DNA from 3 places in the Nonomuraea sp. NPDC059007 genome. Region 3 is predicted to be linked to each of the others. Evidence: riboswitches for the same ligand, from Rfam matches in the RefSeq annotation. Region 3 holds a riboswitch; each other region holds the start of a gene.
What was found. Region 3 has a riboswitch for cyclic di-AMP ahead of ACFWY5_RS44365 (NlpC/P60 family protein). Riboswitches for the same ligand answer to the same signal wherever they lie in the genome.
Positions count from the first base shown of each region.

Region 1: another riboswitch for cyclic di-AMP. It lies ahead of ACFWY5_RS01115 (hypothetical protein); the one in region 3 lies ahead of ACFWY5_RS44365 (NlpC/P60 family protein).
Region 2: another riboswitch for cyclic di-AMP. It lies ahead of ACFWY5_RS24795 (CHAP domain-containing protein); the one in region 3 lies ahead of ACFWY5_RS44365 (NlpC/P60 family protein).

Region 1 is NZ_JBHYJD010000001.1:229,489-236,541, forward strand. Features, by position in the region: gene ACFWY5_RS01100 (roadblock/LC7 domain-containing protein) at 1-42, shown strand, start outside; gene ACFWY5_RS01105 (hypothetical protein) at 63-434, shown strand; gene ACFWY5_RS01110 (alpha/beta fold hydrolase) at 479-1,327, opposite strand; gene ACFWY5_RS01115 (hypothetical protein) at 1,368-2,198, opposite strand; cyclic di-AMP (ydaO/yuaA leader) riboswitch at 2,401-2,538, opposite strand; gene ACFWY5_RS01120 (DUF5302 domain-containing protein) at 2,703-2,903, opposite strand; gene ACFWY5_RS01125 (aldo/keto reductase) at 2,976-3,830, opposite strand; gene ACFWY5_RS01130 (class I SAM-dependent methyltransferase family protein) at 3,815-4,603, opposite strand; gene ACFWY5_RS01135 (lysophospholipid acyltransferase family protein) at 4,610-5,191, opposite strand; gene ACFWY5_RS01140 (phosphatidate cytidylyltransferase) at 5,188-5,973, opposite strand; gene ACFWY5_RS01145 (CDP-alcohol phosphatidyltransferase family protein) at 5,970-6,542, opposite strand; gene ACFWY5_RS01150 (rod shape-determining protein) at 6,706-7,053, shown strand, end outside.
Region 2 is NZ_JBHYJD010000014.1:220,388-227,440, reverse strand. Features, by position in the region: gene ACFWY5_RS24805 (ABC transporter substrate-binding protein) at 1-272, opposite strand, end outside; gene ACFWY5_RS24800 (oxidoreductase) at 979-1,908, opposite strand; gene ACFWY5_RS24795 (CHAP domain-containing protein) at 2,409-3,101, opposite strand; cyclic di-AMP (ydaO/yuaA leader) riboswitch at 3,115-3,251, opposite strand; gene ACFWY5_RS24790 (aldo/keto reductase) at 3,404-4,228, opposite strand; gene ACFWY5_RS24785 (hypothetical protein) at 4,313-5,233, shown strand; gene ACFWY5_RS24780 (DUF6716 putative glycosyltransferase) at 5,230-6,411, shown strand; gene ACFWY5_RS24775 (FkbM family methyltransferase) at 6,693-7,053, opposite strand, start outside.
Region 3 is NZ_JBHYJD010000042.1:82,286-89,338, forward strand. Features, by position in the region: gene ACFWY5_RS44345 (NADP-dependent oxidoreductase) at 1-545, opposite strand, end outside; gene ACFWY5_RS44350 (winged helix-turn-helix transcriptional regulator) at 622-1,020, shown strand; gene ACFWY5_RS44355 (cytochrome P450) at 1,002-2,045, opposite strand; gene ACFWY5_RS44360 (LuxR C-terminal-related transcriptional regulator) at 2,397-2,609, shown strand; gene ACFWY5_RS44365 (NlpC/P60 family protein) at 2,695-3,738, opposite strand; cyclic di-AMP (ydaO/yuaA leader) riboswitch at 3,744-3,892, opposite strand; gene ACFWY5_RS44370 (amino-acid N-acetyltransferase) at 4,230-4,799, shown strand; gene ACFWY5_RS44375 (RDD family protein) at 4,885-6,150, shown strand; gene ACFWY5_RS44380 (RDD family protein) at 6,264-6,773, shown strand.

The DNA.
Region 1 (7,053 bases), on a different contig from region 3:
ACGGCGGCCGCGCTGGCCGCCATCGCATCGCGACAGCGGTGAACACACACAAGGAGGTACGCATGGCCGGCATCGACGTCTCCCTCAAGGAGATGATGGCCATCGACGGCGCCGTCGGCGCGGCGGTGGTCGATCACGGCAGCGGCATGGCGCTGGGCGCCCTCGGCGGTTCCAAGGACCTCGACCTGCAGGTCGCGGCGGCGGGCAACACCGAGGTGGTCAAGGCGAAGATGCGCACGATGGACTCGCTCGGCCTCAAGGACACCATCGAGGACATCCTCATCACGCTCGGCACCCAGTACCACATCATCCGGCCGATGGCCGGGCGCGGCGGAAAGGGCCTGTTCCTCTACCTGGCGCTCGACCGCGGCCGGGCCAACCTGGCGATGGCCCGCCACCACCTGCGCAACGTGGAGGAGAAGCTGGAGGTCTGAGGGCGTCGCGCGGCCGCCGTGGGGGAACGGCCGCGCGACGCGGGTCACCCGGCCGTGTGTTTCGTGATCTCTTCCACGAACCGCGACCAGAGTGGCTTGGGCAGATCGTGCCCCATTCCGGGGAACGTGACCAGTCTTGCGCGCGGAATTGCCGCAGCGGTTGCGTGGCCGGCGGCGACCGGAATGAGCGCGTCGTCCTCTCCGTGCAGGACAAGCGTGGGTACGGCCAGCCGGGCCAGCCTTTCGGTCCGGTCACCGGAGGCCAGAATGGCGGCCAATTGCCGGGCCGTTCCCGCCGGGTCGTGCGCCCGGTCATAGGCGAGCCCGGCCAGCAGGGCGATCCGCTCGGTGTCCAGGTCGTAGCCGGGCGAGCCGATCACCGCCCAGGTCCGCTGGGCCAGCGCGATCGCGGCCGCGCGGTCGGGCGGCGGGGCCGACATCAGGGTCGCGCTCGCCTCCGGCGTGGGCGGCGCGACCTGCGGTCCGGGCGTGGACATGATCGAGGTCAGCGTGCGTACCCGCCCGGGATGGTCGATCGCGAGCTGCTGGGCGACCATGCCGCCCATCGACGCGCCGACGACGTGCGCGGCGGGCCAGCCGAGCGCGTCGATCAGCCCGGCCGCGTCCCGCGCCATGTCCGCCAGCAGGTACGGCGAAGCGGGCGATCCGAATTCCGGAACGCCCGCCTCGTGAAGATGCGTGGATTCACCGGCGTCACGGTTGTCGAACCGGACGACATGGTGACCTTGCTCGACGAGGAGCTCACAGAACTCCTCGTCCCAGTGGATGAGCTGGGCGCCGAGCCCCATGATGAGCAGCAGTGGCCGTGCTTGTGGCGAGCCGAAGCTGTCGTAGACGATCTCGATGCCGTTGACGGCCGCGCGCTGGGTCATGGGAAACAGAATCACATTCTGTTCCCCATGAGTAAAGAGGTCAGCGGTCGAACGCCTTGCGGATGCGGCCGCGGGCCAGGAACATGCCGCCGCTCAGGAGTGCCAGGGCGCTGATGAGGGCGAGGCCGCCCACACCGTTCGACTCGGTCTCGCGGGTGGTGACCGCCGCGGCCAGCTCGGCCTGCGGCGCCTTCTCCCGCTCGGAGGCCTGTGCGGAGGTCTGCTCGGGGGCCTTCTCAGGAGCCTGCTCGGGAGCCTTCTTGGCGACCTGCGCGGGAGCGGCCGGGGTCTCGGGCCTCTCGTCCTTCTTCTCGGTCTTCTCCTCCGCGGTCACGACCGGGGGCGTGGCCGGCTTGGCGTCCTTGCGGGACCAGGCGCCGGTGGAGAAGGCGACGGGGTGGTTCTTCTTGCCCACGCCGGGGCCCCACTTGGTGATGACGTACTCGATCTTGATGTGGCCCTGGCCGCCGACGCCATCGACGGTCAGCGAGCTGGAGTTGAACTTGCCGCCGGTCAGCGAGGCGAAGGTCTTGGCGTCGAGGTCGAGCATGATGCCCCTGTTCGAGGGGACCCCGGGGCCGCGGTCGCCGACGAAGAACGGCTCCTTCTTGCCCTTGTAGATGACGTAGCCCTCGGTCAGGAGGGGCCAGCTCGGGCTGGCGGCCAGGCCCTTCTGCATGGGCTTGCCGGAGGCGGGAAGACCGGTGTCGCCGTTGCGGCCGGAGGCGTCGTCCCAGTAGTAGGAGGCGGTGGTGGAGCCCTTGAGAAGGGGCTTCTTCTCGGAGAAGTCATCCGCGTGTGCGGTTGCGCCGGTGCTGAGGGTGACCGCGCCGATGACGGCGACGGAGGCGAGCATGGTGAAAGAACGCATGCCAAAGCGGGAAGACATGAAGAAGAGAAGTCCTTTGTGCGGGGACAGGGGAAATGCGCTCGTCAAAGGGGCGTAGCCGGGCACAAAGCCGAACGGACGCTACGCGAAAGCGCGGGGGGAAAGCCTGGGGAAGGGGCCGCTCAGTAGGCGGCGGGTGAAACTACGCGGAATGGGGGTTCATCGCGGTGGTGCATGAAAAGATCAGTCCTCTCCATCGCGCCTACCGGGTTAGCTGACGGGTTCGGGCGTGGAGATGCCCTACCGACGCGTACGTCGGATTCACCCCAAGGAACATTGGTTCCCCGGTTCCCGTGGGTACGGGATTCGGCGCCAGCCGGCCGCCTCTTCCTGGTGAAGGGTCGGGTCGCCAACTGGTAACGCTTAGGACTGTAAGTGCCAAAGACGGCAAAAGCAAAACAATCGCCATGAAACGGGCGAAGATCTACCTAAGAAGGTCAAGAAAAAGGGGGGTACGGCCAAGCCGTACCCCCTCAGAACGCCGGCTCAGCCGCCGCTCTTGCGCCGGAACGAACGCTTGCTGGCAGCAGGGCCGTGTGCGCCGTGGATCTTTGACTGATCCGTGCCCCTGCCACCCGCACCCGAGTCGGAGTGCTGATTGCGCTTACGCTCCAGGGCCTCCCGGAACTTGCGCTTCATCTCGTCCTCGGGAGTTTCGCTGACTTCCGGCTCCGGTGTTTCCGCCATGAGGACCTCCTGGTGTTGGGGACCACAACAGCTTCGCACGACGGCCGACCTGACGCGAAACCGGGCACCGCGTCAGCCCAGCCTGGCCAGCTCCTCCGCGGTGAGCTCCAGGTCGGCGGCGGCCAGCGAGTCGAGGATCGTCGCCGGGCGGCTGGAGCCGGGGATCGGGATCATCACCGGGCTCCTGGCCAGCTCCCACGCCAGGCAGACCCGCTGCGGCGAGACCCCGCGCTCGGCCGCGACCTCCCCGAAGGCGGCGTGGCGGCGGCCGAGGCGGCCGACGTGGTTCATGCCCCCCAGCGGCTCCCACGGCAGGAACGCCACGCCGATCTCCTCGCAGACGTCCACCTCCGGCTCACTGCCCCGGAAGCTCGGCGAGTACTGGTTCTGCACGCTCACCAGCCGCCCGCCGAGGATCTCGTTGGCCTGCCTGATCTGGACCGGGTTGGCGTTGGAGATCCCGGCCATCCGGATCTTCCCGGCGTCGAGCAGGTCCACGAGCGTGCCGATCGACTCCTCGTACGGCACCGCCGGGTCCGGCCGGTGATGCTGGTAAAGCCCGATCGACTCGACGCCCAGCGCCTTGAGCGAGCGGTCGCAGGCCTGCTTCAGGTATTCAGGCCGGCCGTCCACGTCCCAGCGTCCGCGCGGCCGGGTGTGCCCGCCCTTGGTGGCCACCAGCACCGCGTCCTTGTCGCCGCCCCAGCTCGCCAGCGCCTTGGCCACGATGCGCTCGTTGTGCCCGACCTCGGCCTCCGTCGGCGTGTAGGCGTCGGCGGTGTCGATCAGCGTGATCCCGGCGTCCAGGGCCGCGTGGATGGTCCTGATCGACTGCTCCTCGTCGGGCATGTGGCCCTCCACCGACATCGGCATCGCGCCGAGCCCGATGGCGCTCACACTCGTCTGACCGATCAGTCGTGTCTGCATGCGTCCATGGTCATACATTCCGGCCGCTGAGTCGCCGTGGTCACCGTGAACAGGCCGACCTTCTCCCGCCTGCTGACGACGTCGGCGTACCCGGCCTCGACGGCCCAGGTGTGCAGCTGCTCGGCCGAGCGGCACTTCATCACCCACAGCCGCCCGTCGCGGTTGGGCAGCACGTTGGCGATGAACTCCAGCTGCGGGTGGCGGGTCTGCGTGGTGAAGATCAGTACGCCGTCGTGGGCGAGCAGGTCGCGCAGCCTGGCCAGGGACTTCCTGATCGTCTCGTCGTCCAGGATCAGCTCGTACAGCCCGCTGACCACGATGATGTCGGCCGGCCGGTCCAGCGGCTCGGGGTCGAAGGCGTCGCCGCGCTCGTGGCGGACGTTCGCCAGGCCGCGTTCCTTGGCCAGTTCCCTGCCCAGGCGCAGGCCGTCGGCGGCCAGGTCACGGCAGACCACTTCGACCTCGGGCTGCTCCCTGGCGACGTCCTGCAGGTAGCGGCCGGGGCCTGCGGCCACGTCGAGGATCAGCGCGCGGCCCGCCCTGGCGGAGACCTCGTCCCTGATGACCTCCTTGAGCAGGTCTCGGCGGGCGCGGATGGCCCGCCAGCCGACCGAGTTCAGGTAGATCCGGTCGAGGGGCCAGCCGTGGGCCTTGTTGACGTAGACGTAGTCGAGCATGGTGCCGCTGTCGAAGCCGTGGCGGTAGCCGATGCGGATGCCGCGGCTGGTACGGCCGGCGGTGCGCATCAGGAGCCGCATAAGTGCCCACTTCATGAAATTTCACCCTTCGGGAGTGGTCGGGAGCTGTCGGGAGCGCAGGAGGTGGTGCGCCGTCTCCAGGTCGGACACGGGCGGCAGGAAACGGACCGTCACCGGGGCGCGGCTCAGGCGGCCGTGCACCGGCAGCACCCGGCCGGTCCCCTCCAGCAGGACCGGGACGATCGGAACGCCGGCCGCCTCGGCCAGCCGCGCCGCGCCGCCGTGGAAGTCGCCGACGCGGCCGTCGCGCGAGCGGGTGCCCTCCGGGTAGACGACCAGGACCCGGCCCTGGTCCAGCAGCCGTACGGCTGCCGCCAGGTCTCTGGAGCCGCCGCCGCCCCGCCGTACCGGGAAGCCGGAGACCAGCGTCCGGCAGACCAGCGCCCGCGCCCGGTTGGCGAACCAGTAGTCGGCGGCGGCGGCCACGGACGGACGCAGCCGCGCGGGCAGCGCGGCCAGCAGGGCGGCGGTGTCGGCGTGGGAGCAGTGGTTGGCGACCACGACGCACGGCCCGCCCGGCACCGGCCCCTCGACGGCCAGGCCGCCGCTGCAGGCGAAGGCGGTACGCCACAGCCGCCGCCGCATCGCGGCCCCGAACCTCACGGCAGCACCACCACGACGGCCAGCGCCACGAGCAGCGAGTCCACGCGGTCCAGCAGGCCGCCGAAGCCGGGCAGCCAGGTGCCCGCGTCCTTGACCCCGGCGCCCCGCTTGAGCATCGACTCCAGCAGGTCGCCGATCGGCGCTCCGATGGCCACGGCCAGCGCGGTGACCGGGGTGAGCTCGCCCAGCAGGAACAGGACCGTCAGGCCGCCCGCGGCGCCGCCGGCGACCCCGCCCCAGGTCTTGGCCGGTGACAGCGGCGACAGTGCGGGCCCGCCCAGGAGCCTGCCGCCGCACCAGGCGCAGACGTCGGCGAGCGCGACGGCCAGGACGAGGGCGAACGCGGTCGCCGGGGCGAGCGTGGCCAGGGCGCTCAGCGGCGCGATCCAGAGCAGTCCGAAGACCGAGTACGCGGCCCGCCTGCCGCCGTCCTCGGCGTCGCCGCCGAGCACCGGGACGAGGACGAGCGCCAGCAGCAGCAACGGGCCCGCGGCGAGCGGCGAGGGCAGGAACGGCAGCACGGCGGCGGCGCCGGCGAGGATCAGGGCCTCCGGCGGGCGCAGCCGGACCAGCCGGGCGTACTCGGCGGCGCACACGACGCCGAGCGCCGCGGCCAGCGCCGCCGCGCCGACCGGACCGGCCAGCAGCGCCAGCGTCACCACCGGGGCGGCCACGGCCCAGGTCAGCCAGCGCTGGACGAGCTCGCGCCGGTGCGAGATCCACACGGCCACGCCGCTGGCGCCGAGCGCGCCGGCCAGGAAGGGAGCGGTCTCGAGTATCACGCCAGTTCCTTTCCGATGCGCGCCAGCCGTACCACAGCGGTGATCGCCGAGCCGGCGGCGAGCACGATCAGCCACGGCGCCCAGCCCGTGAGGGCGAAGGCGACCAGCAGCACGCAGCGCTCGGTCTTGCCCACGGGGCCGCCCTGCGCGCGCCGCGCCCCCGCGGCGGCACCGGCCAGCGCGACCCACGACGGCAGGGTGGCCGCCAGCGCCGCGCTCGCCACGAGCGCGGGCGGGGCCAGGACGAGGCAGCCGGCGAGCACGGCCAGTTCGGCCAGGCGGTCGCCCAGCTCGTTGACGACGGCGCCGAACCGGGTGGCGCGCCCGCTCTCGCGGGCGACGCCGCCGTCGAGGTTGGCGCAGGCCAGCCGGGCGGCCAGGAGCAGCGCGACGGCGAGCGCGGCGAGCGGCCCTGGAGAAGCGGTCGCCAGTACGGCTCCCGCCGCGGCCGCGAAGGCGACCCCGGCGGCGGTGATGACCCACGGGGGTACCTCGCGGGCGACCAGGAGGGCGCGCACGCCACCCAGCCGGGCGGCGTACCAGGGCTTGAGTGCGTAGAGGCCGTTCATGTGACCAGGTTCTGGCCTGGAGGCGGGCCGACACATGGGGCTTTAAGCGCATATGAGGTGAGTAGCCCTACTCAACCCGTCAAAGGATCGAACGTTCTTGAGGTTGTGGTGGAACTTCGCCGGATATGAGGCTCAACATGACCCGCCGACCGATTGGTGCGATATGAACCCCATGCGCATCCTGGGCCAGGATCTGGCGCTGGACCTCGGAGCAGCCAGCACCCAGATCTACGCCAGGAAGCGCGGCATCGTCATCAACGAACCCTCACTCGTCGTCCGCTGCGCCACCACCGGCAAGGTGATCGGCTACGGCGCCGACACCCCGGCGGGCACCGGCCCCGAGCCCGTCGCGATCCGGCCCGTCGTCGGCGGCGTCCCCGCCGACGTGGACCTGACCACGCGCATGATCCGGCACTTCCTGCGCAAGGTGCACGGCCATCCGTTCTCCCGGCCGCGCATGGTCATCGCGCTGCCCGCCGACAGCACGGGCTTCGCCGGCAACGCCCTGCGC
Region 2 (7,053 bases), on a different contig from region 3:
TGGAGGCGCTGGAGGAGCTGGGGGAGGTAGACGTCCTCGAAGCGGTCGGTCAGGTTCTGGTACTTGACCTGGATGTCCGGGTGGGCGGCGTTCCAGGCTTCGACCGCCTTGTCGTAGCCGAAGTTCTCACCGCCGCCGAAGGTGTGGACGGTGATCGTAACGGGTTCCGCCTTGGCTTGGGCCGAGGATTGGGGCTGGGGGGTGGAGGTGGTTCCGCAGGCGGCCAGAGCGGCGGTCATGACCGCGGCGGTGGCCAGACGCGTGTGCTTCATTTGTGCCCCTTGGGGGTGGGGTGGGGGATATGGGAGCGCTCTGGGAGCGCTCCCATGCAGAGTGCATCAGGGCGCTGGCCCCGTCAACGAGGCGACGCGCAACCGTTACATTCCGCTTGTCCTGCGGGCCCTTTATCGGACTTCAGGCCACGAACCGCCCATAGGCCATCCTGGGAGCGCTCCCGTGGCTCTCTCTCCCATGCGACCGGAGCAACCTCGCCACCCCCGATCGACCCCACCGCCCGATCGGCCCCACTGCGCGGTGGCGCCCGGGATGCCCGGATGGCCCCCGAGGTGGCTGACTGGCCTGAGGCGCCCAGATGGCCTGGGGTGATCGGGTGGTCCAAGGTGCCCCGGTCTGCGTGCAGCCAGGGCTGGCCGATTCGGGCGGGGGCGCGTCAGTGAGCTGGCTCGGGCTGGCCGGTCCCGGCTGAAGGCGGCCAGGTAGCCGGGCCGGCCGATTGGGTGCGCGGCTCGCCTCGTGGGTGACCAGGCAGCCGGTAGGCCAGGCGGCTTGGCAGGTAGCCCGGCCTGCCGCGTGGCTGGGTGGTCAGCGATCCGGTTGTTGTGCGGGCGTGTGCTGCCAAGGGGAGGGAAATGTGATGGCGGCTGTGGCTATTGGGGTTACTGGTGTTTGTGTGATTAAGCAGGTGCTTATCACGAAGAAATAACGGGATGGGAGATCTATTTGAGGTGAAAGGGAGATCTATTTGGCGGGAGCCGTATCGGCGGGAAAGTCGTAATGGACGCCGGTGAGGGCTTCTGAGACGGACCACAGGCGGGCGGCGACGGCGCGGTCCTTGGAGGCGGGGGAAGAGTCGATGGGGGTCGGGTAGCCGCGTGAGCCGAAGCGGCCGTCGGGGCCGACGTAGGTGCCGCCGGCCAGGCCGCGTTCGGTGGCGGCGTACAGAAGCGGCAGGGCGCCGCGTTCGGCGCTCTGGGCGAACAGCACGTTCCCCAGCCGGGAGCCGAACTCCAGGATCGGGTTGCCCTCCATGCGCGGGCCGACGGCCTGGAGGTTGGTGGCGGCGTAGCCGGGGTGGGCGGCGACACTGGTCAGGGCGCCGGCGGCGCGGCGCTGCAACTCGTAGGCGAACAGCAGGTTGGCCAGCTTGGACTGCCCGTAGGCGGCCCACTTGCGGTAGGAGCGTTCGCCCTGGAGGTCGTCGAAGTCGATGTGGCCCCCCTTGTGCAGGCCGCTGCTGACCGTCACCACGCGGGGGTCGGGACGCTCAAGCAGCCGGGGCAGCAACAGGCCGGTGAGCGCGAAGTGTCCGAGGTGGTTGGTCCCGAACTGCATCTCGAACCCGTCCACGGTCTGCCGGTACGGCAGCGCCATCACGCCCGCGTTGTTGACCAGCACGTCGAGCCCGCCGGTGTACGCGGCGGCGAACGCGCGGACCGAAGCCAGATCGGCCAGGTCAAGTTGCCTGACCTCGATCGAGGCGTGGGGAGCCGCCTTCTTCATCAGCTGGGCGGCGGCCTCGCCCTTGGCGACGTCCCGGCAGGCCAGCACGGTGGCGGCGCCGCGCCTGGCCAGCTCACCCGCGGCGATCATCCCGATGCCGCTGTTGGCTCCCGTCACCACGGCCGCCAGGCCTGACAGGTCGCCGATGTCCGCTGCGGTCCATCCCATGACCCCTCCAAACGTGATCACCGTCACCCTAACCCGCCCACTCCCTCCCCGGTCACCAGACAACGCCGGGGTGGGGCTTGGGGTCCCGGGGGAGCAGACAACGCCGGGGTGGGGCTTGGGGTCCCGGGGGGACGTGGATTGCGAGCCGGGGTTGCGGGCCGGGGCTTCGCGGGCCGGCGTGGCCGAGGGAGGGGGCCGGCGGGGCGTCGTGGCGGTGGGGACCCCGTCCGACGTGCGCGGCGCCCGGCGATCGGCGCCCGCCCACAGCGGTGGGAGGCGGGGGCGGCGGCTTGCCGTAACGGAAGGGCGGGGGGTAGCGGGAAGGGGCGGCGGCGGCGCGGGTGAGGGAGCGTGCGGGAGCGGAGGGGAGCGCGCGGTGAGGTGGGGGCGTGCAGGAGCAGAGGAGAGCGCGCGGCGGGGTGGGGTTGGGAATGGGAACGGCGCGCCCGGGGGGAGGGGGCGCGCCGTTCCTGGGGAGGGGAGAGGGGGAGAGGGGGAAGTCAGGCGGAGTAGTCGGGGTAGCCGTAGCCGACGACCTGGGAGGCGGGGCGGATGCGCTCCTCGACCTTGCCGTTGCCGGTGTTGCCCTCGACGGTGGTGATGGTGCCGTTGCCGTTGTCCTTGATGACGAACCCGACGTGGTTGATGGCGTCGAGGCTCTTGCTGCCGCTCCACGCGAAGAAGACGACGGCTCCGGGCTTCGCGCTGGCGCCCCAGCGGTTGTTGTTCTTGAACCACTTGGCGTGGGTGACGGTGTAGGCGTCCCAGCCGACGGTGGTGCGGGCGCCGGTCTCCTCGCCGACCCAGCTGACGAACATGGCGCACCATGCGGCGTTCAGGTAGGCCTGGCGGTTGCCGCCGTCGCGCTTGACGGTCTCGGCGGCGCGGGGGGAGGACATGTACCACTTCTGGAACTTGGTGCCGCCGCCCCTGGAGTCCTCGCGGGTGCCGATCTGCTTCTTGGCCAGCGAGAGGACCTGGGCCGCGGTGGGCTTGGGCCGGTCGCTGCCGGCCTTCTTGCCGGGCTCGGCCTGGACGACGGTCTCCGGGACGCCCTTCGCGGCGGCGGACGCGGCGTGCGTCTCGGCCTGGGCGGGGTGGGTCGCGAACGCCGCGGTGGCGGCGATGGTCACGCCGAGCGCGGCGCGGGTGAGGTCGATCTTGGGGGCACGGGTAAGACGATGCTTCGCCATCGGGTGGGGTGACTCCTTGCTTCCATGCCGCTTACCGGGTTAGCTGACGGGTTCGGGCTTGGAAGCTGCCCTACGGCGCGAGGCGCCGATTCACCCCAAAGGACCTGGGTCCCCGGTTCCGCGAGGGTGCGGATTCAGCGGTCACAGGCAAAGCCTGTGATGTGTGTGCGATGGTCTGGCAACGAACGGGTAGCCCGGACGTATGCCTTGGATGACCTGAAGGTAATACATGGGGCAAGGGGATTACAAACTCATAAATGACCATCCAAGGCTTGGTGCGGCCAAAAGGCCGCACCAGCCGGTCATCCCATCCAGTTAAAATTTGCCGGATCAGGTCCCAGACGGGTGCCGTTGTTGAGGGCTCCTATGGCAGCCATGTCCTCAGGGTCGAGCGTGAAGCCGAAGACCTGGATGTTCTCTTTGATCCGCGCCGGTGTGACCGACTTGGGGATCACCACGTTGCCGAGCTGGATGTGCCAGCGGAGCACGATCTGGGCGGGCGATTTGCCGTGTTTTCCGGCCAATGTGGCGAGGGCGGGGTCGTTCAGCAGGCCCTTGCCCTGGCCCAGCGGGCTCCACGCCTCGGTGAGGATTCCGTTGGCCTCGTGGAAGGCGCGCAGGGCGATCTGGGGGAAGTTCGGGTGCAGTTCGATCTGGTTGATCGAGGGGGTGATCTCGGCCTCGTCGATGAGCCTGGTGAGGTGCTCCACGCCGAAGTTCGATACGCCGATCGCGCGCGCCCGGCCGTTTCGGTAGATCTTTTCCAGGGACTTCCATGCCTGGACGTACTTGTCCTGATCCGGAACCGGCCAGTGGATGAGGTAAAGGTCGATGTAGTCGAGGCCCAGACGGGCCAGGCTCTCCTCGAAGGCCTCCTCGGCGCGGCTGTGGTCGGCGTTCCAGAGCTTGGTCGTGATGAACACCTTCTCCCGTGGCAGCCCCGACTCCCGGAAGGCGCGGCCGACCCCTTCCTCGTTGTAGTAGAGCCTGGCGGTGTCGATATGGCGGTATCCCGCCTGAAACGCGGTGGCGACCGCGCGTTCGGCCTCGTCATCGGGCACCTGCCAGACGCCGAAGCCGAGCTGCGGGATCTGCACACCGTCGGTGTTGAGCAGCAGCGAGTTCATGCGACCCATTGTTCATATGGCGTTCCCTGCGGCTTAAGGCGACCGGGCTAGCTTGAACCCGTCGTGAAGAAGCAATGGGCTTGGGTGGAATCGCCGCTCCAGATGCTCTGCGCCGTCGAGGCCCACCACGCCGGGCTGCTCGGTGAGCGCACGGTCATCGTGCCGAGGGCGCGTCAGCGCGCACTCGTGGCCACGCGCCGCGAGCTGGCCGGGCTCGACCTGCCCGACGGGCTCGAGCTGGCCAGGCCGAGCGAGGAGATGCCGCGGCCGGTCCAGGTGGTCGGTGACGCCTTCTCCGGGCGGGTGCAGCTACGCTGGCTGACCTCGCGGCCGGGCCGCATCGTCATCGTGGACGACGGGCTGGCCACGCTCCGGCTGCTCGAACTGCTGGCCGCGGGGCCGTATCGGGCGCTGCTGAGGGCCAGGCACAAGGCGGGACTGCCGCGCAGGGTCCTCGGGACGGCGGCGGCGCTGCGGCTGGCCGCCTCCAGCACGGCGGTGTTCACCGCGCTGCCGGTCAAGGACGACCTCGCCGGCGCCGTGCGCGAGCGCGGCATCGACCTCATCTGCCACGACTTCGGCTGGCTGCGCGCCCAACCCCTGCGCTCGCCCGGCCCGGCCGAGCGCACGGTCGTGCTCGGCACCTCGCTGGTGCGCAACGGGCTCGTGCACCGCGAGCGTTACCTGCGCTGGCTGACGGAGCTGGCCGCCAGCGAGCCGCTCGCCTACTTTCCCCACCGCCGCGAGGACCCCGTCGACGTGGCCGTGATCAGGGAACGGCCCGGCATCACCGTGCACGACGCCGGTGTGCCCGCCGAACTCACGCTTCGTGGCCTGGACGCGAGCCAGCGCGTCCTGAGCCTGCCCTCGACCGCCATCACCTCGCTGCGCGTGCTGCTCGGCACCCGCGGGGTCGCGGTCGAACCGGTCGAGGTGCCGGACGACTGGTGGACCAGCCGGGCCGCGCCGGCGCTTCGCTCACATCTGACGGGGGTTGCCGGGTGAGGATCCTGGCCGTTGCCGACTCTGACTCGTATCTGAAGTGGGCGTCCTGCCTGCTCGCCGACCTGCCCGGGGACTGGGAGCGCGATCTCGCGGTGGTCCGCACGCCGATCGTGCCCTCGCCGCTGCAGATCGCCGCCGCTGTCGGCGACGGTCCCCTGCCGCCGGTGCTGTCGGCGCGGTCATTGCGGCGTACGGCGCAGCGGACCAGACCCGACGCGATCGTCGTGGCGTGCACCGGCCCGGTGGTGGACGTGCTGGTCGCCGAAGTGCTCGACGAGTTGCGGCCCCGGCCCGTCTTCGTCACCGGACTGCCCGGCATCTCGGTGCCCGCCACCGACAAGGCCTGGCTGTTCCGCAGCGGATGTGACCTGTTCGTCGTGCACAGCGAGCGGGAGGCGGCCGAGTTCGGCGAGGTGGCCGGCCGGCTCGGTGGCGGGGGGCGGGTGGGGCTCGCCCGCCTGCCGTTCCTGCGCGTTCCGGAGGACGGGGCCCGCTTCGAGCCCGACGGACGCGAGCGCGACCGGGTGGTCTTCGCCACGCAGGCCAAGGTGCCGCGCGGCCGCGAGGAGCGCGAGCAGGTGCTGCTGGCCCTGGCCAAGCTGGCCGAGCGCCGTCCCGACCTGGACGTCGTGGTCAAGCTGCGCGCCCTGGACGGCGAGCGGCAGACGCACAACGAGCGTCACCCCTATCAGCGGCTCTGGCAGGAGCTCGGCGAGCCGGGACGGCTGCGCTTCGCCGCCGGTTCGATGGACGAGCACCTGGCGGTGGCGGCGGGGTTCGTGACGGTGAGCTCGACCGCGGCGCTGGAGGCGATCGCCCGGGACGTGCCGTCGCTGGTGCTGGAGGACTTCGGCGTCAGCGCCGAGATGATCAACTTGGTCTTCACCGGCAGCGGGCTGCTGGGCACGCTCGACGACCTGGCCGACGGGGCCTTCCGCGAGGCGCGGGGGGCGTGGCGGGCGGCGAACTACTTCCACCCGGCCGCGGCGGGGACGTGGGTGGGGCTGCTGGACGAGCTGCTTGCGGGTCCTCGCGAGCCGGCCCGTTCGCTGCTGGACGGCGCCGAGCATCTGGCCGCCCGGCGCCGGGCGCGGCTGCGGGTGGAGGTGCCGCCCGAGGTGCTGCGCATCGGCTACCGCACCAAGCGCAGACTCTCCCGCGCCCTGCGCACCGGCTGACTTACCGGGCACACGCCCTCGAAACGCGCCTCCCGCATGCCCTCAAACGCTCGGGGCGCGCTCCCAAAACCTGTGGGGGCGCGCCCTGAAAGCGCGCCAAGGGAGTGCCTCAAAGCGCGTGTCCCCAAGCGCGCCCGTGCCGGGAGTGCGGGGCGTGTGGGTGTGGCGGGCGTGTCGCGCGTGCGGGGTGTGGCGCGCGTGCGGGTGTGGCCGGGGTGCGCGGGGTGTGGCGCTCGTGTGGGGTGTGGCGTCCGTGTGGGGTGTGGCGGGCGCGCCAAGCGTTAGCTTGGGGTGATGTGGGGCCGGAGTACGTCCAGGTGCTCCGGGCGGCCCGCGGCGATCACGTTCGAGCGGTAGAGACCCACCGCGTCGGGCCGGTCGAAGTAGGCGCGCTCGCACGGCACCAGCGTGTTGTGCAGCTCGTCGATCAGATAGACCTGGGGATAGCGCGCGTAGACGAGGTCGAGCAGTTCGCCGGTGTCGCAGCCGCAGTTGGCCTGCAGCTCCGGATGCAGCTCGAACAGCAGCGCCGGGCGCCCCGCGAGCGTGGCCGCGGCGCCCTTGAGCACGAAGCCCTCGTAACCCTCGACGTCGATCTTGATCAGGTCACAGGTCCGGCCGCCGAGGTAGGCGTCGAGCGTG
Region 3 (7,053 bases):
TCGTCGGCGCCGGCCAGTCCGGCGACCCGCAGCCCGCGCGCGGCGGCGATCTCCACCAGGTAGCCGCCCAGCGCACCGGCGGCCCCGGTCACGAGGAGAGTCTGCCCGGGAGCCAGATCGGCCAGGTCGAGGGCCTGGATGGCGGTCAGCGTGTTCAGCGGCAGCGTGGCGGCCTGCGCCGGCGTCAGCCCTTCGGGCGCGGCGGCGACCTCGGAGACGTCGAGCAGCACGTACTCGGCCTGCGCCTTGTACGGCAGCATCAGCCGGTCGGACAGCCCGAACACCGCCTGCCCGGCCGTCAACCCGCCGACCCCCGGCCCCACCTGGTCGACCACCCCGGCCACGTCCCACCCGAGCCCGTACCGCTCCATGGGGTCGGTCAGCTTGTAGCCGGGCAGCGACCCCGAGGCGGTGAACAGGTCGATCGGCTGCACGGCGGCCGCGGTCACCTTCACGCGTACCTGCCCGGGTCCGGCCTGCGGCACCGGGACCGTGACGATCTCTACTTCACCCTCGCGCCCGACCAGCGCTCGCATCGTTGTCATGCGGCCACGGTAGGAAGGCTTACTCTCTTTTGGTAAGAAGGCACCTGAAGGTGCGTAAGCAACCCGGAGGAATGCCGTGCCCACCCAGTCGGCCGCGGACAGGCGCGCGGCAGCCCGCCTGGCCTACGACGCGTACATCGCCAAGTGCCCCTCGCGCCAGCTCCTCAGCACGCTCAGCGACAAGTGGGTGAGCCTCATCCTCACCGCGCTCGCCGGCGGCTCCCAGCGCTACAGCGACCTGGCCAGGACCATCGCCGGCGTCAGCCAGAAGATGCTCACCCAGACCCTGCGCAGCCTGGAGCGCGACGGCCTGGTCTCCCGCACCCTCACCCCGTCGGTCCCCGTGCGCGTCGACTACGAGCTCACCGATCTGGGCCGCACGCTCCTGCCGATCGTGGCCGCGATCAAGGAATGGGCCGAGGCCCACATCGAGGACGTCCTGGCCGCCAGAACCCGCTACGACAACCGCACCTGAAGCCTGGCCAGCCCCCGCAGGACCACGTTCTCCTTGTACGGCGGCGCCTCCTCGACCAGCTTCAGCTCCGGCGCCGCCCGGGCCAGCGCCCGCAGCGCGATCTCGCCCTCCATGCGCGCCAGCGTGGCCCCGAGGCAGAAGTGGATCCCGAGCCCGAAGGCCAGATGCCGCTCCGGCGCCCGTCCGGGGTCGAACCGTCCCGGGTCGAAGCGGTCCGGATCGGGGAAGACGGCGGGGTCGCGGTTGGCCGCGCCGACCAGCGCCATCACCGGCGTGCCCGCGGGCACGGCCGTGCCGCCAAGCTCCGCCTCCCGCAGCGCCGTCCTGGCGGTGAGCTGCACCGGCGGGTCGTAGCGCAGCACCTCCTCGACCACCGGCTGGGGATCGTCCGCCGCCCGGTGGAGCATGCCGTGCCCGGCCAGGTTGAGTACGCCGTTGGCGATCAGGTTGACGGTCGTCTCGTGCCCGGCGACCAGCAGCAGGACACAGGTGGCCAGGAGTTCGGCCTCGGTGAGCTCCCGGACCTGGGTCAGGGCGCTGAGCAGGTCCTCGCCGGGGCGTACGCGGCGCTCGGCCAGCAGTTCACGGAAGTACGCGCGGAACTCCAGACTTGCCCGCTCGGTGGTGTCCGCCTGGCCCGCGGGCAGCATCGGGTCGAGGCTACGGGCGAGCGTCTCGCTCCAGCCGCGGAAGCGCTCGTAGTCCTCGGGCGGTACGCCGAGCATCTCGGTGATCACCAGGACCGGCAGCGGATAGGCGAACTCGGCGACCAGATCGGCCTCCCCGCCCATGGCGCCGATCAGCTCCGCGGTGATCGCCTCGACCCTGGGGCGCAGCCGTTCGAGCATGCGGGGCGTGAACGCCCGGCTGACCAGAGCCCGCAGCCGCGTGTGGTCGGGCGGGTCGAGACGCAGGAACGACACCTGTGGCCGGTCGGGGTCATCGGTGTCCGCCGGGACGTGCCCGTGGCCGAAGCGGGGGTCGCGCAGCATGGCCGAGACGTGCTCGTGTGATGTGGCTACCACCAAACCGCCGCGGGTATGAAATAAATCGCCACGCTCGCGAAGCTCCCGGTACTTTCCGTACGGGTCACGCCGGAACCCGGGATCGAACGGATCGAATCCCAGCACGTCGGCGGGGGTCAGTGTCGGTGACCGAGGGGCGTTGTAAGGATCAGTGAGATCGCTCATCGTGCCCCGAAGTGTGACGACATATGGCGAGTAGTTCACATAGATTTGATCATGTCAATACAGCTGGTCAAGCTGGGCAATTGTCGAGCTTGACGACCTTTCCTGAATGCGTTTACCGTCTGCGGGACGAGCGCGTTGCGCGGTCCGATACGTCTGCGAGTTCTGCTGTTGGGGGGAGGGCTCCCGATGGATGTGCTCACCGAGGGCGTTGAGCTGAGCCACGCCGATTTAGCCTTGCTCGCCGAGCTGGCCAAGGGAGTCACGGTCGATCGGGTAGGGCGCCGGCTGGAGATCAGCGGACGCACGGTACGCCGCCGTTTGCGAGGGATATGCGACAGGATCGGTGTGGCCACCGCCATCGAGGCGGTGGCCTGGGCGGCACGCCGCCAGCTGATCTAGCAGGACCGAGACTCGACCCCGCCGGTTCGCCCGGCGGGGTCGGTTTTGGCTGGCGTGGGGTCCTGGTTCCGTCTCTTTGGCGGGGTCAGTTCGCGATGCGGACCGCGCCCGCCCACGGGCGGCGGGAGATCGACGCCAGGCGCACGACGTCGCCGGTCTGCGGCGCGTGCACCATCATGCCGCCGCCGACGTAGATGCCGACGTGGTGCAGGTCGCTGTAGAAGAACACCAGGTCACCGGGGCGCAGCTCCTCGCGGGAGATGCGGGTGCCGGCCGTCCACTGGTCGCCGGTGTAGTGCGGCAGCGAGATGCCGACCCGCTGGTAGGCCGCCATGACCAGGCCCGAGCAGTCGTAGGAGCTGGGACCCTCGGCGCCCCACACGTACGGCTTGAGCTGCTGCGTCAGCGCCCACCTGGCCGCCTCGGCCGCCTTGCCGGAGCCGGCGATCGGCAGGCTGACCCGCACCGCGCGGGTGCCCGGCCGCCCGGCCTCGCCGATGGCCCGCTGGAACAGGTCGCTCTCGACCTTCTTGACCAGCTTGCTGATCTTGTCGCGTCGGGCGTCCAGGTCCTCGACGATCTCGGTGACCTTGTCGATGCGGGTCTTCGCCTCGGACTGCGCCTTCTCGGCCAGTTCCCTGGCGCGGGTGACCTGGTTGACCTCCTCGCCCTGCTGCTGCTCCAGCGCGAAGCTGGTCGCGGCGCGGTCGAGGAAGAGCTCGGGGTCGTCGGAGGCGGCGAAGGCGAGGGCGCGGCTGAAGCCGCCCATCATGTACTCGCTCTGGGCGAGCATGCCCGCCCGCTGGCGCTTGGTGGCGAGATCGGCCTCGCTGGAGGCCAGCGTCTTCTTGGCGGCGTCGACGGCCTTCTGGGCGTCCCTGAGTTTCACACGCTGGCCGTTGAACTGCTCGCTGAGCGTCTCGATCTCCGTGTGGAGCTTCTCGGCCTGCTCCGACAGTTGCTTGAGCGACGGCTTCGGATCGGCGGCGGCGGAACCGAGAGGCGTGACGGTGAACGTCACCGCGGCTACGGCTGCCGTCAGGACGACCAGCCGCTTCTTGATGCCTGGTTCGGGAGGGCGGGCATGCTTGCCCGCGGGCTTCCCCTCACGGTTACGCGTGCGCTTCACCAACCAGCTCCTCTCATGGCCGCCTACCGGGTTAGCTGACGGGTTCGGGCCGGAGCAGCCCTACCGAGCCGTGGCTCGGATTCACCCCGGGATGGCCTGCGGCCACTGGCGGGTCCCCGGCTCCCCAGGGGAGGGGATTAGGCGTGCCGCCGCGCGTAAGAACGCGGGTGACATCGACGCTGGACACTAGTGCACTCCAGGTTCGTGCTCAACCAGAACTGCCAAGTCTGTTGAGGTTTCACAACCGAAGTGTCACGGGGGGATCACGTGCTCCGCCGTACAGGAGCGACTTTATGCGCACTTTGCGGGTGCATGGGACGTACGTGAGGTTCGGTGTCACCGGGGGAGTCATTGCTCGTCACCGGCTATTCGCCTGGTGGTTGAGGGGGCGATGGCTGTTGTCGGGCATGCTCGTCCACTGGGTGAGATGGTTGAGGAAGTAGGCGGGCAAATAGGGGGCAGCCGTAATTGCGTCTGTACTCTGAAGTGCCATGGAACAGGTCGCCGAACGGGCGGTACCCGACATCGAGGTCGTCGTGAGGCGGGCTCGCACGCCGGATGTCCGGACGATCAGGCGCCTGGTCGACACTTATGCCGGAGCCGGGCCGCGCCTGCTGGAAAAGGCCACGGTCACTCTTTACGAGGACGTCCAGGAGTTCTGGGTGGCTGAGCGTGGCGGGCAGGTCGTCGGATGCGGTGCCCTGCACGTGTTGTGGGAGGACCTCGCCGAGATTCGCACCGTGGCCGTCGATCCCGACGCCCGCGGTCTCGGAGTTGGGGGCCAAATCGTTACCGCTTTGATCGGAACGGCCCGCGAACTCGGGCTGCGGCGGGTGTTCTGCCTGACATTCGCGGTAGATTTCTTCGCCGCGCATGGGTTCCGCCCGATCCAGGGCACGCCGGTATCTCCCGAGGTCTACGCCGAGCTGCTCGCCTCCTATGACGAGGGCGTAGCCGAGTTCCTCGACTTGGAGCACGTCAAGCCCAACACCCTGGGCAACACCAGGATGCTGCTCCACCTGCCGTCGTTTGACTCGGACCTCGACCAAAGGGAAAGGTGATTGTAGATACCTATGTCGATACGTTGGGCAGCGAAGGCATGTGTCCTGACATGTGCCACATGCACACTCGAAGCGAGGTGACACGGTGAGCACCGGACAGCCGCCGTATCCACAGGACGACCCCGGCGACAACTCCGGGACTCCCGAATACGGACAGCACAACGCGGGCCACGCACAGGGCGAGCCCGACCCGGACGTGACCGTTGTGGGTTACCGCCAAGACGGCGACCCCTACGGCCAGCAGGGATACGGACAGCAGTCCGGCTCCCAGCCGGGTTACGGTCAGCAGCCCCAGTACGGCCAGCAGCAGGGATACGGTCAGCAGCAGCCTCAGTACGGCCAGCAGCCCGGCTCGCAGCCGGGTTACGGCCAGCAGCCTGGCTACGGCCAGCAGGCCCAGCAGCAGCCCGAGTACGGCCAGCAGCCGGGTTACGGTCAGCAGCAGCCCGGCTACGGCCAGCAGCCCGGTTACGGCCAGCAGGCCCAGTCGCAACCCGGCTACGGCCAGCAGCAGCCCGAGTACGGCCAGCAGCCCGGCTCGCAGCCGGGTTACGGCCAGCAGCCCGGCTCCCAGCCGGGTTACGGCCAGCCTGGCTACGGTCAGCAGCAGCCTCAGTACGGCCAGCAGCCCGGCTCGCAGCCGGGTTACGGCCAGCAGCCTGGCTACGGCCAGCAGGCCCCGTCCGGGCAGCAGTACGCCCAGCCGGGCTACGGCCAGCAGCCGGGTTACGGCCAGCAGCAGCCCGGATACGGTCAGCAGCAGCAGCCGCAGGGCTACGGCCAGCAGGGCTTCCAGCCCGGCTACGGCAAGCCCTACGGTCAGCCGGTGGGCGTCCAGCCGCCCGGCGCGCCCGCGCCGCTGGCCGAGTGGTGGCAGCGGCTGGTCGCCCGAATCATCGACGGTGTGCTCTTCGGCATCGTCTACTGGGTGATCACGCTGATCATGGCCGGCCTGTTCCTGGCGACCTACAGCTCGCTCGACGGTTCCAGCTCGGGCTTCTTCGGCTCAGTGGTCATCGGGCTCATCTCGGGTGTGCTGGTCGGGGCGATCTACATCGCCTACGAGCTGATCATGACCAAGATGAACGGGCAGACGCTCGGCAAGATCGTCATGGGCATCAAGATCGTCCCGGCCGGCGGCACCATGCCGCACGGCGGGCTGTCCACCGACATCGCGATGAAGCGGGCCGGCGTGACGTGGGGCGGATACCTGATCTCGGGCATCCCGTTCCTCGGCTGGCTCGGCTACATCTTCGTCGCGCTGAACGGCGCCTCGCAGCTGTGGGACAAGCCGCTGCAGCAGACGTTCGCCGACAAGGTCGCGCGTACCGTGGTGGTCAAGATCAAGTAGTGGTCGGGTCATGGATTCAGGGGTCACCGCCCGGTGGCCCCTGTTTCATGTGGCGCCGTGCCGTACCAGAATGAGGGGACAGCCGATCTAAAGGCCGTCGAGAGGTTGAGGCTATGGCCGCGCCCGCCCAACGCGCAGTGACCGCCGAATGGTGGGAGCGTCTGGTCGCGCGCCTCATTGAGGCCTTGGTCTTCGGCGTGTTCTATTACATTCTGTTCATCGGGCTGTGGACACTCTTCCGGTCTGTAGGGCTGCTTGAGGTCTTCGAGGGTCGCTGGCCCGAGGTCATCGCCTGGTTCGGCGCCGGCCTTGTCTATACGGTCTACGACTGGGTGTCGCATTCCGCGGGCGGCCGTACCTTCGGGCAGGCGATCATGCGGATTCGCGTCGTTCCTGCGGACGGCGCCGTTGTGACCTCCCATGGGCTGCTGAAACGTTCGCTGCTGTATCCGGGACCGACCATGTTGATGGGCATTCCGGTGCTCGATCTGGGGGCCGCGGTGGTCGCCTTCGGCGTGGGGATGCTCATCCTCATCGACCGTCCCCAGCTGCGCGGTCCCCATGACCGGCTGGCGGGAACGCGGGTGGTCAAAGACCTGCGCGAGCAGGGGCGGGCGGGATAGCCCAAAAATTTCCCTTGATCCGGTAAGGAGCCTGGAGAGACTGGCATTAGGCTGTCAGTCGCCCAGGTCACCCCTTGTCGGCGACCTGTCTCACCGGTGGCATCCGCGTGGCGCTATGGTCGGGCGTCGGCGGTTGTCCGCCACACGGCCCCCACGCGCGGCGCCGCGCCCGAGGCGTTCAGCCGGCTCCTGGGAAATCTGCCGCCGTGGAAACCCCGATCGGCGCGCGGGCCGAGGACGAATGGAAGGCCTTACGGAAGCATTGGCGGCCGCCGTGACA